2 regions of the Streptomyces globisporus C-1027 genome follow, and region 2 is predicted to be linked to the other one. Evidence: riboswitches for the same ligand, from Rfam matches in the RefSeq annotation. Region 2 holds a riboswitch; the other holds the start of a gene.
What was found. Region 2 has a riboswitch for glycine ahead of gcvP (aminomethyl-transferring glycine dehydrogenase). Riboswitches for the same ligand answer to the same signal wherever they lie in the genome.
Positions count from the first base shown of each region.

Region 1: it holds a riboswitch for glycine, as region 2 does, so the genes downstream of both, gcvT (glycine cleavage system aminomethyltransferase GcvT) here and gcvP (aminomethyl-transferring glycine dehydrogenase) in region 2, are expected to answer to the same signal.

Region 1 covers NZ_CP013738.1:5,709,646-5,716,684, forward strand. The annotation lists gene WQO_RS25255 (L-serine ammonia-lyase) at 15-1,400, opposite strand; gene glyA (serine hydroxymethyltransferase) at 1,572-2,831, opposite strand; gene gcvH (glycine cleavage system protein GcvH) at 2,850-3,227, opposite strand; gene gcvT (glycine cleavage system aminomethyltransferase GcvT) at 3,350-4,513, opposite strand; glycine riboswitch at 4,691-4,788, opposite strand; gene WQO_RS25275 (AAA family ATPase) at 4,994-5,668, shown strand; gene WQO_RS25280 (enhanced serine sensitivity protein SseB) at 5,758-6,528, shown strand; gene WQO_RS25285 (enhanced serine sensitivity protein SseB C-terminal domain-containing protein) at 6,700-7,039, shown strand, end outside.
Region 2 covers NZ_CP013738.1:1,087,350-1,094,388, forward strand. The annotation lists gene gcvP (aminomethyl-transferring glycine dehydrogenase) at 64-2,949, opposite strand; glycine riboswitch at 3,145-3,242, opposite strand; gene WQO_RS04665 (PRC-barrel domain-containing protein) at 3,375-3,749, shown strand; gene WQO_RS04670 (DNA polymerase IV) at 3,668-5,128, opposite strand; gene WQO_RS04675 (MerR family transcriptional regulator) at 5,239-5,865, opposite strand; gene WQO_RS04680 (bifunctional nuclease family protein) at 6,037-6,510, opposite strand; gene ftsR (transcriptional regulator FtsR) at 6,564-7,039, opposite strand, start outside.

The DNA of each region.
Region 1 (7,039 bases), 4.6 Mb from region 2:
CAGGGCCTGGGCCCTCAGCACTCGATGATGTTCACCGCGAGCCCGCCCCGCGCCGTCTCCTTGTACTTCACGCTCATATCGGCCCCGGTCTCCTTCATGGTCTTGATGACCTTGTCGAGGGAGACCTTGTGGCTGCCGTCGCCCCGCAGCGCCATCCGCGCCGCCGTGACCGCCTTCACCGCCGCCATGCCGTTGCGCTCGATGCAGGGGATCTGGACGAGGCCGCCGACCGGGTCGCAGGTCAGGCCCAGGTTGTGTTCCATGCCGATCTCGGCGGCGTTCTCCACCTGCTCCGGGGAGCCGCCGAGGACCTCGGCCAGGGCGCCGGCCGCCATCGAGCAGGCCGAGCCGACCTCGCCCTGGCAGCCCACCTCGGCGCCGGAGATCGAGGCGTTCTCCTTGAAGAGCAGGCCGATCGCGCCCGCCGCGAGGAGGAAGCGGACGACGCTCTCCTCCTTCTCCGCCTCGGTGCAGCCGTGGGAAGCGAAGTTCATGTAGTAGTGCAGGACGGCCGGGATGATGCCCGCCGCGCCGTTCGTCGGGGCGGTGACGACGCGGCCGCCCGCCGCGTTCTCCTCGTTGACCGCCATCGCGTAGAGGGTGATCCACTCCATCGCGTGGGCCTGCGGGTCGCCCTCGGCGCGGAGCTGGCGGGCCGTGTTCGCGGCGCGGCGGCGGACCTTGAGGCCGCCGGGGAGGATGCCCTCGCGGGACATGCCGCGCGAGACGCAGGCCTGCATGACGCGCCAGATGTCCAGCAGACCGGAGCGGATCTCCGCCTCGGTGCGCCAGGCCAGCTCGTTCTCCAGCATCATCGAGGAGATGGACAGGCCGGTCTCGCGGGAGAGCCGCAGCAGTTCGTCGCCGGTACGGAAGGGATGTTTGAGGACCGTGTCGTCCGGGACGATCGGGTTCTCCCCGGCCACCGCGTCCTCGTCGACGACGAAGCCGCCGCCGACCGAGTAGTACGTCTTCTCCAGGACCGGGGCGCCCTCGGTGTCGTACGCGAAGATCGTCATGCCGTTGGCGTGGTACGGGAGCGCCTTGCGGCGGTGCAGGACCAGGTCGTCGTCGAAGGCGAACGGGATCTCGTGCATGCCCAGCAGGTTGATCCGGCCGGTGGAGCGGATCTCCTCCACGCGGGTGTCGGCGCTCTCCACGTCCACCGTCTGCGGCGACTCGCCCTCCAGGCCGAGGAGGACCGCCTTGGGCGTCCCGTGCCCGTGGCCGGTCGCGCCGAGGGAACCGTACAGCTCGGCCCGTATCGAGGCGGTGTGCGCGAGCAGGCCCTCGTTCTTCAGCCGGCGCGCGAACATCCGGGCGGCGCGCATCGGTCCCACCGTGTGGGAGCTGGAGGGGCCGATACCGACCGAGAAGAGGTCGAAGACCGAGATGGCCACGGGAGGACTCCTTGGGGGGTGGGAAGACGCCGTTGTCTGCCTGGGTGGTGCGGGACAAGCGGGGCAAGCGGGATGGGACGGACCGGCGGGGGCAAGGAACGGGGCACCGCGCTCACTTTTCTCCAGTGTGCGCGGTGCCCCGTCCGGATGCGCGGAACCGCAGGCCAGGTGCTACTTCAGGCCGGGGTACAGCGGGAACTTCTCGGCCAGCGCGGCGACGCGGGCCTTGAGGTCGTCCGCGTCGTACGACGGCTTGAGGGCGGAGGCGATGATCTCGGCGACCTCCGCGAAGTCCTCGGCGCCGAAGCCGCGGGTGGCCAGAGCCGGGGTGCCGATCCGCAGGCCCGAGGTGACCATCGGGGGACGCGGGTCGTTCGGGATGGCGTTCCGGTTGACCGTGATGCCCAGCTCGTGGAGCCGGTCCTCGGCCTGCTGGCCGTCCAGCTCGGAGTTGCGCAGGTCGACCAGGACCAGGTGCACGTCGGTGCCGCCGGAGAGGACGGAGACGCCCACCTCGGTGACGTCCGGCTGGACCAGGCGCTCGGCCAGGATCCGGGCGCCGTCCAGGGTGCGCTGCTGGCGCTCCTTGAACTCCTCGCCCGCCGCGACCTTGAACGAGACCGCCTTCGCCGCGATCACGTGCTCCAGCGGACCGCCCTGCTGACCCGGGAAGACCGCCGAGTTGATCTTCTTGGCGAGCTCCTGGGTGGAGAGGATCACGCCACCGCGCGGACCGCCGAGGGTCTTGTGCGTGGTGGTGGTGACGACATGGGCGTGCGGCACCGGGTTGGGGTGCAGACCGGCGGCGACCAGGCCCGCGAAGTGCGCCATGTCGACCATCAGGTACGCGCCGACCTCGTCCGCGATGCGGCGGAAGGCGGCGAAGTCCAGCTGGCGCGGGTAGGCGGACCAGCCGGCCACGATCAGCTTCGGCTGGGACTCCTTGGCGAGGCGCTCGACCTCCTCCATGTCCACGGTGCCGCTCTCGTCGACGTGGTACGGGACCACGTTGTAGAGCTTGCCGGAGAAGTTGATCTTCATGCCGTGGGTCAGGTGACCGCCGTGGGCCAGGTTCAGACCCATGATCGTGTCGCCCGGCTTCAGCAGCGCGAACATCGCGGCGGCGTTCGCCTGGGCGCCGGAGTGCGGCTGCACGTTCGCGGCCTCGGCGCCGAACAGGGCCTTGATCCGGTCGATCGCGATCTGCTCGACGACGTCGACGTGCTCACAGCCCCCGTAGTAGCGGCGGCCGGGGTAGCCCTCGGCGTACTTGTTGGTGAGGACGGAGCCCTGCGCCTCCATGACGGCGACCGGAGCGAAGTTCTCCGAGGCGATCATTTCGAGGGTGGACTGCTGACGGTGGAGCTCGGCGTCGACGGCGGCGGCGACGTCCGGGTCCAGCTCGTGGAGGGAGGAGTTCAGAAGCGACATCAGGGGGTCCCTTAGGTCTCAGTTGCCGGAGAACGCGGTGTACTCGTCGGCGGAGAGCAGATCGGCCGGCTCCTCCGCGACGCGCACCTTGAACAGCCAGCCGCCCTCGAAGGGAGCGGAGTTCACCAGCGAGGGGTCGTCCACGACGTCCTGGTTGGCCGCCGTCACCTCACCGGTCACCGGCGAGTACAGATCGCTGACGGACTTGGTCGACTCCAGTTCGCCGCAGGTCTCGCCCGCGGTCACCGTGTCACCGACCTCCGGGAGCTGGGCGTAGACGACGTCACCGAGCGCGTTGGCCGCGTACTCCGTGATGCCGATGGTGGCCACGCCGTCCTCGAGGGCCGACAGCCACTCGTGCTCCTTGCTGTACCGCAGCTGCTGGGGGTTGCTCATGACCTGAATTCTCCTGTACGCGGGGGAGTGCTGATGAACGGTGGTCTTGCGGTGTGAGACGGAGGTACGTCACTTCTGTGACGTCCGCACGCTGATACGAGGGGCCGGGTTGTTCCGGAATATCACTTCTGGCGCTTGTAGAACGGCAGCGCGACGACCTCGTACGGCTCGTGCGTGCCCCGGATGTCCACGCCCACGCCCTCGGTGCCCGGCGCGGCGAAGGCCGCGTCCACGTACGCCATGGCGATCGGCTTGCCCAGGGTGGGGGAGGGGGCGCCGGAGGTGACCTCGCCGATCACCTTGCCGTCGGCGACGACCGGGAAACCGGCGCGCGGGACCCGGCGGCCCTCGGCGATCAGGCCGACCAGCTTGCGCGGCGGGGCGGACTCGGCGCGCTCGGCGGCGGCCTGCAGCGCCTCGCGGCCGACGAAGTCGCCCTCCTTCTCGAACTTCACGACCCGGCCCAGACCCGCGTCGAACGGGGTCAGCGCGGTCGTCAGCTCGTGCCCGTACAGCGGCATGCCCGCCTCCAGGCGCAGCGTGTCCCGGCAGGAGAGCCCGCACGGGATCAGGCCGTGCGGCGCGCCGGCCTCGGTCAGCGCCCGCCACAGCTGCTCGGCGTGCTCGGGCGCCACGAACAGCTCGAAGCCGTCCTCGCCGGTGTAGCCGGTACGGGCGATGAGGGCGGGGACCCCGGCGACCGTGCCCGGCAGGCCCGCGTAGTACTTCAGCCCGTCCAGATCGGCGTCGGTGACGGCCTTCATGATCGCTGGCGACTCGGGGCCCTGGACCGCGAGCAGCGCGTAGGCGTCCCGGTCGTCGCGCACCTCGGCGTCGAAGCCGCCGACGCGCCCGGTCAGCGCGTCCAGCACGGTCTGGGCGTTGCCCGCGTTGGCGACCACCATGTACTCGGTCTCGCCCAGCCGGTAGACGATCAGGTCGTCGACGATCCCGCCGTCCTCCTGGACGATCATCGTGTAGCGGGCCCGGCCGTTGCCGACGGTGGCGATGTTGCCCACCAGCGCGTAGCTCAGGAAGGCGGCGGCCTCGGGCCCGGTGACGGTGATCTCGCCCATGTGGGAGAGGTCGAAGAGACCGGCCCGGGTGCGTACGGCGTTGTGCTCGTCGCGCTCGCTGGCGTACCGCAGGGGCATGTCCCAGCCCGCGAAGTCGGTCATGGTGGCGCCGAGCGAGCGGTGCAGCGCCTGAATGGGGCTTTGGTACGCAGCACCATCAGGCGGGGTGGTGGGCGACGGGAGGGCGGTATGACGGGGGGCAGTGCTCATGGATACGGCTCCAGGGCATGACGACGTCAGGACGGAAAATCCTCCCCATCTGTCATCGGAACCTGAGAGGTTCGCCGATAGCCCCTGGCGGGGTATGCCCCTGGAGGGCGCCCCGGTTCAGGGGGCTCGGCTTGCACCTTGGGTGGAGTCGCGGGGCGACTCGCTTTTCAGATCTGCCTCATCCACGCGGTACGGGGCCTGAGAGATTCAAGGGAGGATCTTGCTCCTTCGGCGCCCGGCTCACACTGTGGCCGGAACTCTCCCGCGCGGATTCGAACGGCCGGTATGCAGTTGGCGGGGTCATCATCGCATGCATCGGCCGGGAGTGGGGGGTCCGGTCTCCACTCCGTTCCCCGGGGACGTGAAGCCCCGCGATCGGGGCATGATCCGGACGGCGGTTCCGATGTCGGTTGTGCCGCATTGCCTTTTCTTTACACTTCAGAAGCAGATGGGCGAGACCCGACAGCAGGGGGATGGGCGATGACGTTGCAGCGGTCGGTACCGGCCGCGGGGGTCGCGCACGGCGCGGTGCCCGCTCGGCGCAGCGCTCCCGTGCGGGAGCTGCTGGAAACCCGTGCGCCGGTGGTACGAGACCTGCGCGGGCGCACCGGCAACGGCCCGTACAGCCTCGATCTCACCGCCGGTGACATCGTCGTGGTCTCCGGGCTCCCCGGCAGCGGCAAGTCCACCCTCATCCGGCGGGCCGTGCAGGGGCGGGCCATCGACTCCCAGAACACCCGTGACAGCTGGGCCGCCGCCGTGCCCGGCTTACTGCCCTACGCCCTCTACCGGCCCCTCGTCCGCGCCGCGCACTACCTCGGCCTGCGGAAAGCCCTGCGCTCCGGCGAATCCGTCGTCGTGCACGACTGCGGCACCCAGACCTGGGTACGCCGCTGGCTCGCCCGGCACGCGGTGGCCCGGGGCCGCACCTTCCATCTGATCCTGCTCGACGTGACGCCCGAGGTGGCCCGGCAGGGCCAGCGCGAGCGCGGCCGCGGGGTCTCCGGCTACGCCTTCGCCCGCCACCGGCACGCGGTGGCCCGGCTGCTCCGCGACACCGAAGAGGGTCTGCTGCCCGCCGGCTGCACCTCCGCGGTGCTGCTCGACCGGGAGGCCGCGGGGGCGCTCGGCCGGATCTCCTTCACGGACGCCTGAGCTTCCACCGCCCGCTGCGGTTAGGGTGCTGGCCGGAGCAGAGGGCCGCCGCGGTGCGGCCCGGGCGGTTGAGAGAGGGCACAGAGCCAGTGGACATTCCGGCACCCGCACCGGCCCACCCCCAGCAGGGGTGGCCCGCCAACGAGCTCGAAGAGGTGCTGACGGCCTCGCTCGGCGTCCCGGACGCGGGCGGCCGCCTCGTCGAGGTGCTCGGCCGCAGTTCCGTCTGGGTGCCCCTGCCGAACGGCGGCACCCCCGCGAGCGCGGACCTCGACCTGCCGATGATGGAGATCGACGGCGCGGCCTTCGTCCCCGTCTTCAGCTCGGAGGCCCAGTTCCTCAGCTGCGTCGGCAGCCACATGTCCTTCACCGTCGCGCCCGCCCGCGACTTCGCCCGGGGCCTGCCCCCGCAGGTCGGGATCGCCGTGAACCCGGGCGGCGCCGTCGGCATACCGCTGCCGCCGCCCGCCGTCGCCGAGCTCTGCCGGGCGGGCCGCACCGCCCTGGACGGGCCCGCCACCGGCGGCCGGGTCCGGCTGTTCGAGCCGGACTGGCAGCACGACCCGGTCGATTTCCTCACCGCCGTGGCCGAGGAGTTCGAGGCCACCGGGGTCGTGAGCACCGCCCGCCGGACGCTGGCCAGCATCGAGGGCGGCGACCCGGTCCTCTTCGTCGGCGTCGAGTTCGCCACCTGGGACGGAGCGGGGCAGAGCGCCCCCATGGACGCCATCGGCCGCGCCCTCGGCCGGGTCCAGGTGCCGTGGCCGGTGAACCTGGTCCTGCTCGACGTGGCCCAGGACCTCGTGGGCGACTGGATGCGGGAGAAGGTCCGCCCGTTCTACCGCCGCGAGGGCCACTGAGGGCCACCGATGCGCAGGCCCTGGTGACCGGGCGCCGCGGGACCGTGGCGTCAAGTCGGTCCCTGAAATGGCGCATAAGCTGGTTTGATGGCGTGGTCGCTCCCGTGTGCCCGGGAGCGATGGCGTGAATGCGACGGATCTGCGACGGATCGACGAGGGGCGGAACCCAGGGTGAGTGCGTCAGGCACCGCGGCGGCCGGAAAGGTGGAGCAGCTGCTCCGCCAGGTGACCCCCGGGCGTTACGACGCCTACGAGGAGCTGCTCTCCGCTGTCGCCGAGGGCCGGATCTGGATGCTGCTCTGGCACGGCACGGCCGGCTCGCCGGACGCCCAGTACGGGAACATGGAGATCGACGGCCTCGGGTACGCCCCCTGCGTCACCTCCGCCCAGGAGCTCTCCGCCAGTGGCTGGAACCGAGCCCACGAGCTGGTCACCGGACGCGAGATCGCCCGCGCCCTGTTCCCCGACCGCTGGGGCATCTGGCTCAACCCGCACGCCCCCGGGGGCGGCG
Region 2 (7,039 bases):
GCACCGGCCCCCACGCATGTCCGGCGCGCGCCGCGCCCGGCGCACGCCTCACGACAGGCTGATTCAGTTGTCGTACTCGTCCAGCGGCGGGCAGGAGCAGACCAGGTTCCGGTCGCCGAAGGCGCCGTCGATGCGGCGGACCGGCGGCCAGTACTTGTCGGCGGCGGACACCCCGGCCGGGAAGACGGCCTCCTCGCGGCTGTAGCCGTGCTCCCAGTCACCGCCGAGCGCGGCGGCGGTGTGCGGGGCGCTGGACAGCGGGTTGTCGTCCGCGCTCCACTCCCCCGACGCGACCTTCTCGATCTCGGCGCGGATCGCGATCATGGTGTCGCAGAACCGGTCGAGCTCCGCGAGGTCCTCGCTCTCCGTCGGCTCGATCATCAGCGTGCCGGCCACCGGGAACGACATGGTCGGCGAGTGGAAGCCGTAGTCGATCAGGCGCTTGGCCACATCGTCGATGGAGACGCCCGTCGCCTTCGAGATCGGGCGCAGGTCCACGATGCACTCGTGCGCGACCAGTCCGGCCGGGCCGCTGTACAAGATCGGGAAGTGCGGCTCCAGGCGCTTGGCGATGTAGTTCGCGGCCAGTACCGCGACCTGCGTGGCCCGCTTGAGGCCCTCGCCGCCCATCAGACGGACGTACGCCCACGAGATCGGCAGAATGCCCGCGGAGCCCCACGGGGCGGCCGAGATCGGGCCCACACCGGTCTCCGGACCCGCGGCGGGCTGGAGCGGATGGTTGGGGAGGTACGGGGCGAGGTGGGCGCGGACGCCGACCGGGCCGACGCCGGGGCCGCCGCCGCCGTGCGGGATGCAGAAGGTCTTGTGCAGGTTCAGGTGCGAGACGTCGCCGCCGAACTTGCCCGGCTTGGCCAGCCCGACCAGCGCGTTGAGGTTGGCGCCGTCGACGTACACCTGGCCGCCCGCGTCGTGCACCTCGCCGCAGATGTCGGCGACGTGCTCCTCGAACACCCCGTGCGTGGACGGGTAGGTGATCATGAGCACGGCCAGCTCGTCGCGGTGCAGCTCGATCTTGGCGCGCAGGTCCGCGACGTCGACCTCGCCGTCGTCGGCGGTCTTCACCACGACGACCTTCATGCCCGCCATGACGGCGCTGGCGGCGTTGGTGCCGTGCGCGGAGGACGGGATGAGACAGACGGTGCGCTGGTCGTCGCCGTTGGCCCGGTGGTACGCCCGGACGGCCAGCAGACCCGCGAACTCGCCCTGGGAACCGGCGTTGGGCTGGATGGACACCGCGTCGTAGCCGGTGACCTCGGCGAGACGCTCCTCCAGCTCACGGATGAGGGTGAGGAAGCCCTGCGCCTGCTCGGCCGGGGCGAAGGGATGCAGCGCGCCGAATTCGGGCCAGGTGATCGACTCCATCTCGGCGGTCGCGTTCAGCTTCATGGTGCAGGAGCCGAGCGGGATCATGCCGCGGTCGAGCGCGTAGTCGCGGTCGGCGAGCTTGCGCAGGTAGCGCAGCATCGCGGTCTCGGAGCGGTGCTGGTGGAAGACCGGGTGGGTCAGGATGTCGTCGGAGCGCAGCAGCGCGCCGGGCAGCGTGTCGGCGACCGTGGCGTCCAGGGCCTCGATGTCGCCCTCGGCGCCGAAGGCGGCCCAGACGGCGGAGATCTGGGAGCGGGTGGTGGTCTCGTCGCAGGCGATGGAGACCTGGTCGGCGTCGACGAGGCGGAGGTTGACCCCGCGCTCGCGGGCGTCGGCGACGATTCCGGCGGCCTTGCCGGGGGCCCGGACGGTCAGGGTGTCGAAGAACGCGCCGTGCACGACGTCGGCCCCGGCGGTGCGCAGGCCGTCGGCGAGGATCGCGGCGTAGCGGTGGGTGCGGCGGGCGATCGTCCGCAGCCCCTCGGGGCCGTGGTAGACCGCGTACATCCCGGCCATCACGGCGAGGAGTACCTGCGCGGTGCAGATGTTGCTGGTGGCCTTCTCGCGGCGGATGTGCTGCTCACGGGTCTGGAGGGCCAGACGGTAGGCCTTGTTGCCGTCGGCGTCGACGGAGACGCCGACGAGGCGGCCGGGCAGGGAGCGGGCGAACTTCTCGCGGACCGCCATGAAACCGGCGTGCGGGCCGCCGAAGCCCATCGGGACACCGAAGCGCTGGGTGGTACCGACCGCGATGTCGGCGCCGAGCGCGCCGGGCGAGGTGAGCAGCGTGAGGGCCAGCAGGTCGGCGGCGACGGTGACGATCGCGCCCAGCTCGTGGGCCTGCTCGATGACGGGCTCGATGGCGCGCACGGCACCGGAGGCGCCCGGGTACTGGAGCAGGACGCCGAAGACGCCGCGCTCGGCGATCTCGGCGGGGATGCCGTCGCTCAGGTCCGCGACGACGACCTCGACGCCGGTCGGCTCGGCGCGGGTCTCGATGACCGCGACGGTCTGCGGCAGGGTGTCGGCGTCGACCAGGAAGACGCCCTTCTTGACCTTGCCGACGCGCCGGGCGAGGGCCATCGCCTCGGCGGCGGCGGTGCCCTCGTCGAGCAGGGAGGCGCCGGAGGTGGGCAGCCCGGTCAGCTCGGCGACCATCGTCTGGAAGTTCAGGAGGGCTTCGAGCCGGCCCTGGGAGATCTCCGGCTGGTACGGCGTGTAGGCCGTGTACCACGCGGGGTTCTCCATGACGTTGCGCAGGATGACGGGCGGCGTGAAGGTGCCGTAGTAGCCGAGGCCGATCATCGGGGCCAGCACTTCGTTGCGGTCGGCCAGCGAGCGCAGCTCGGCCAGGACCTCCGCCTCGGTGCGCGCCGAGGGAAGGTTCAGGGCCTCCGCACTCTTGATCACGTCGGGCACCGCGGCGGCGGTCAGCTCGTCGAGGGAGCCGTAGCCGACCTGGGCGAGCATCTTCGCCTGGGCCTCGGCATCGGGCCCTATGTGGCGCTGCTCGAACGGAATGCCCTGCTCCAGCTGGGAGAGCGGAGTGCGACGGGGGGTCATGGTGGAGGCCTCCTGGTCTGTCACGACCTGCGAGGGGCACCACGGCGCGGGTGCCCGAACGGCCTCCCCCTCTGTCATCTCAACCTGAGAGCTTCACCGGCCCGCCCGGGGGGCGTGCCGGCTTTCACCGTCGGTGAGGGTCAGGGTCCACCCGGGCCTGCGCCCGCACGGATCCGCCCTGCTTTCCAGAGTGACCTCGTCCGTGCGGTACGGGGGCCTGAGAGATTCCGGGGAGGAGTTGCTCCTTCGGCGCCTCCGGATTCTCCACCGGAGGACTCTCCCGCACGGGGTCAGCAGCCACTGTCAGCGTACCAGCGGCCTCCGCGCCGGAGCTCTCGAGTGGCCGACACCACGGATCTGCATTTGTCTGGTGCTGGTGGAGCGACAGGACCGCCTTGAGCAGTCCGCGACCAGTGGGAGGCACCGTGCAGACGGATATCGATCCGCGCCGCCTGATCGGCCGCAAGGCCTTCGATCGCAAGGGCACCAAGATCGGAACGGTGGATGAGGTCTATCTCGACGACGCGACGGGTGTGCCCGAGTGGGCGGCCGTGCGCACCGGCCTGTTCAGCAGGGACGCCTTCGTCCCGCTGGAGCCCAGCGAGTTCGTCGAGGACGCGCTGCGCGTCCCCTTCGACCGGGCGCTGATCAAGGGCGCGCCGGACTTCGGCGTCGGCCGGCACCTGTCGCCCGAGCAGGAGCTGCAGCTCTACCGGCACTACGGGCTGGACTCACCGCCCCCGGAGGCCGCGGCGCCCGAGGACCGGGACTTCGGCAGGCTGGCGGGCCAGGAGGAGTAGTCGGGGCTCTCGCGGACGAGCGGCAGCGGATCGGCGGGCCGCAGCTGCGGGTCGTCGATCCGGAAGGTGAGGACCCGGCCGGGCGCGCTCCACGGTTCCTCGAACCGGACGGTGACCCGGCCGATCCCGCTGCCCTGCACCCAGCCGTGCCCGTGCTCCTCGTGGTGCACGTCGTGTCCGGCGGGCCAGCGGCGCGCGGCGAGCTGCTCGGCGCTGTCCGCCTCGGGCTCCGGGACGGCTTCCTCCTCACCGCCCTCAGCGGTCGGCGCGTGGTGTTCCAGGGCCCGCTGTGCGAGCTCCCGGGCGTCGGCGGCCTGGGCGAACAGGTCCTCCTGGGTGTAGTCGGCGAGTCCCGTGACGCCGACCCCCAGCAGCCTTACGCCGCCCGTGGTGTCGACGGACTCCAGCAGCCGCGCCGCCGCCTCGCGGACCACGGTGGGGTCGTCCGTGGGGCCTCTGAGCGTCTCGGAGCGGGTCAGCGTGGAGAAGTCGTAGCGGCGCACCTTCAGCACCACCGTGCGGCCCGACCGGTCGGCGGCGCGCAGCCGCTCCACGCACCGCACGGCCAGCCGCTCGACCTCGGCGCGCACCCGCACCCGGTCGTGCAGGTCCACGTCGAAGGTGTCCTCCACCGATACGGACTTGGCGTCCCGCTCGGCGACCACGGGCCGGTCGTCGAGGCCCAGCGCCATCCGGAAGAGCCCGTGACCGTGGGCCTTGCCGATCAGCCGCACGAGCTCCGCCTCGCCCGCCTCGGCCAGATCGTGGACAGTGGTCATCCCGGCACGCCGGAGATGGTCGCCGGTGGCCGGGCCGACCCCCGGCAGGATGCGAACGGACATGGGGGCGAGCAGCTCGCGCTCCGTGCCCGGCTCGATGAGGACGAGTCCGTCCGGCTTCGCCTGCTCCGAGGCGATCTTGGCGAGCATCTTGGAGCCCGCGAGTCCGACGGACCCGCTCAGGCCGGTCACGGCGCGGATGGCCACCCGCAGCCCCTCCCCCGTGGCGCGGGCCGAGGCCGAGTCGTCCGCCGTCCCGCCGGCCTCCAGGTCCACGAAGGCCTCGTCCAGGCTGAGCGGCTCCACCAGCGGAGACAGCCGCCCCAGCAGCTCCATCACCTGGTCGCTCACCGTCCGGTACAGGGAGAAGCGGGGCACCAGGTAGGCCGCGTTCGGCGCGAGCCGCCGGGCCTGCGCGGTGGGCATCGCCGAGTGCACGCCCAGCCGCCGGGCCTCGTACGAGGCGGTGGCGACCACTCCGCGCGGGCCGAGGCCGCCCACCACGACCGCCTTGCCGCGCAGACTCGGCTTGGCCGCCTGCTCCGCCGACGCGTAGAAGGCGTCCATGTCCAGGTGAAGGATGGTGGGCGCGGGTCTCACACCGTCGATGCTGCCCTACGGCACTGACAACGGGACGGTCCGGCACCCCGTGAGGCCCCGGACCGTCCCGTGTCCGTCGTTCTGTCGCGTCGTACTGCTCGCCGGGCCGCTCAGCCCGCTCGGTTACGCCGCCGGGCCAGCTCGTCCGCGGGGTTGTGGCCGATGAGCGTCTCGCCGGTGTCGACCCGCTCGCCGTGCAGCTGCGAGAGCGCCGCGTCCACGTCCCGCCAGACGACGCCGACGGCGATCCCGAAGACCCCCTGCCCGCCCTGGAGCAGGCTGACGACCTCGTCGGGCGAGGAGCACTCGTAGACCGAGGCGCCGTCGCTCATCAGCGTCATACGCTCGAGATCCTGGAAACCGCGGTCCCGCAGATGCTGGACCGTGGTGCGGATGTTCTGGAGCGCGACCCCGGTGTCCAGGAACCGCTTGACGATCTTGAGGAGGACCACGTCCCGGAAACTGTAGAGACGCTGGGTCCCCGACCCGTAGGCCGGGCGCACACTGGGTTCGACCAGTCCCGTACGGGCCCAGTAGTCCAGCTGGCGGTAGGTGATCCCCGCCGCCGCGCACGCCGTCGGTCCGCGATAGCCGATGTCGCCGGCATCGCTCGCCACTGCCTCGCCGCCCCCTGCCACCGCCGCCGGTTGAACCGGCTGCCTGATGGCGTGGTCGGCTCCACTGCCGTGCTGCGGATACGGCCCACCCGCCGCCGCTCCGTCGCCGCTGCTTCTCACGCCGACCTCCGTCCTTGACCTGCCCACTCGAAGGTAGGCAGTCACTCGGGGTGCGTCAACGATCGCCACACTCGGCACGCCGAGTGATAATCACCCTGAGGGTGGTTTCCCGTGTCTCGTTTCCGGGAAAGGCTTGCCGGATGCGCTGACGGCACCCCCCTTGCGGGACGGTCACTGGCTGTTCGTACCGAAGTCCTCCGGAGAGATCTGGTCGAGGAATTCGCGGAACTTCTCCACCTCGTCCTCCTGCTCGTCGGGGATCGCGATGCCCGCATCGTCCAGCACGCCGTCACTGCCGTAGATCGGCGTGCCGGTCCGCAGGGCGAGCGCTATGGCGTCGGAGGGCCGCGCGCTCACCTCGACTCCGCTGGCGAAGACGAGCTCCGCGTAGAAGACCCCTTCGCGCAGGTCCGTGATGCGGACCTCGGTGAGCTCCTGGCCCACGGCCTCGAGCACATCCTTGAACAGGTCATGGGTCAGCGGCCTGGCGGGAGCCATGCCCTGCTGGGCGAAGGCAATCGCGGTCGCCTCCCCCGGACCGATCCAAATGGGGAGGTACCGGTCGCCTCCCACTTCACGCAGGAGAACGATCGGTTGGTTGGAGGGCATTTCCACCCGGACACCGACAACGTCGAGCTCGTTCACACAGCAACCCTAGGACGTGCTCGCCATGTTTGGGTAGTCGGGCACCGCCGAGGTCAGTGCAGACGGGTGCGCAGAGCGCTCTGCACGAGCGCCGCGTGCAGCCGGACGGACAGCTCGGCGAGCTCGTTCGCGGTGGCCTCGGCATGGGCTCTGGTCTGCGGATTACGGTGCCGGCGCAAGGGTGCGACCACCTGCTCCACCAGGCCCGCCTCCCGGTCGGCCGAGGCCCGCATGGCCCGAAGATGACGTGGTTCCAGACCGAAACGACCCAGATCCGCCACCAGCCTGGCGACGGTCACCATCTCGGCGTCGTAGCCGCCGTCCGGGGACGGGACGATGAGCCCGTAGGACTCCCACTCGGTCAGCCGCTCCTCGTCGACCTCGGCGGCAGCGAGCAGCTCCGCCCGCCCGATCCGGGCGGCGGTCGGCCCACCGGGGCCGACCTCCCACACCCCGTCGGTGAGGTCGCGCTGCGCACCCGGCGAGGGCAGCACGGGCTGCTCCCCCCGGGCCAGCGCGTCCAGGTGCT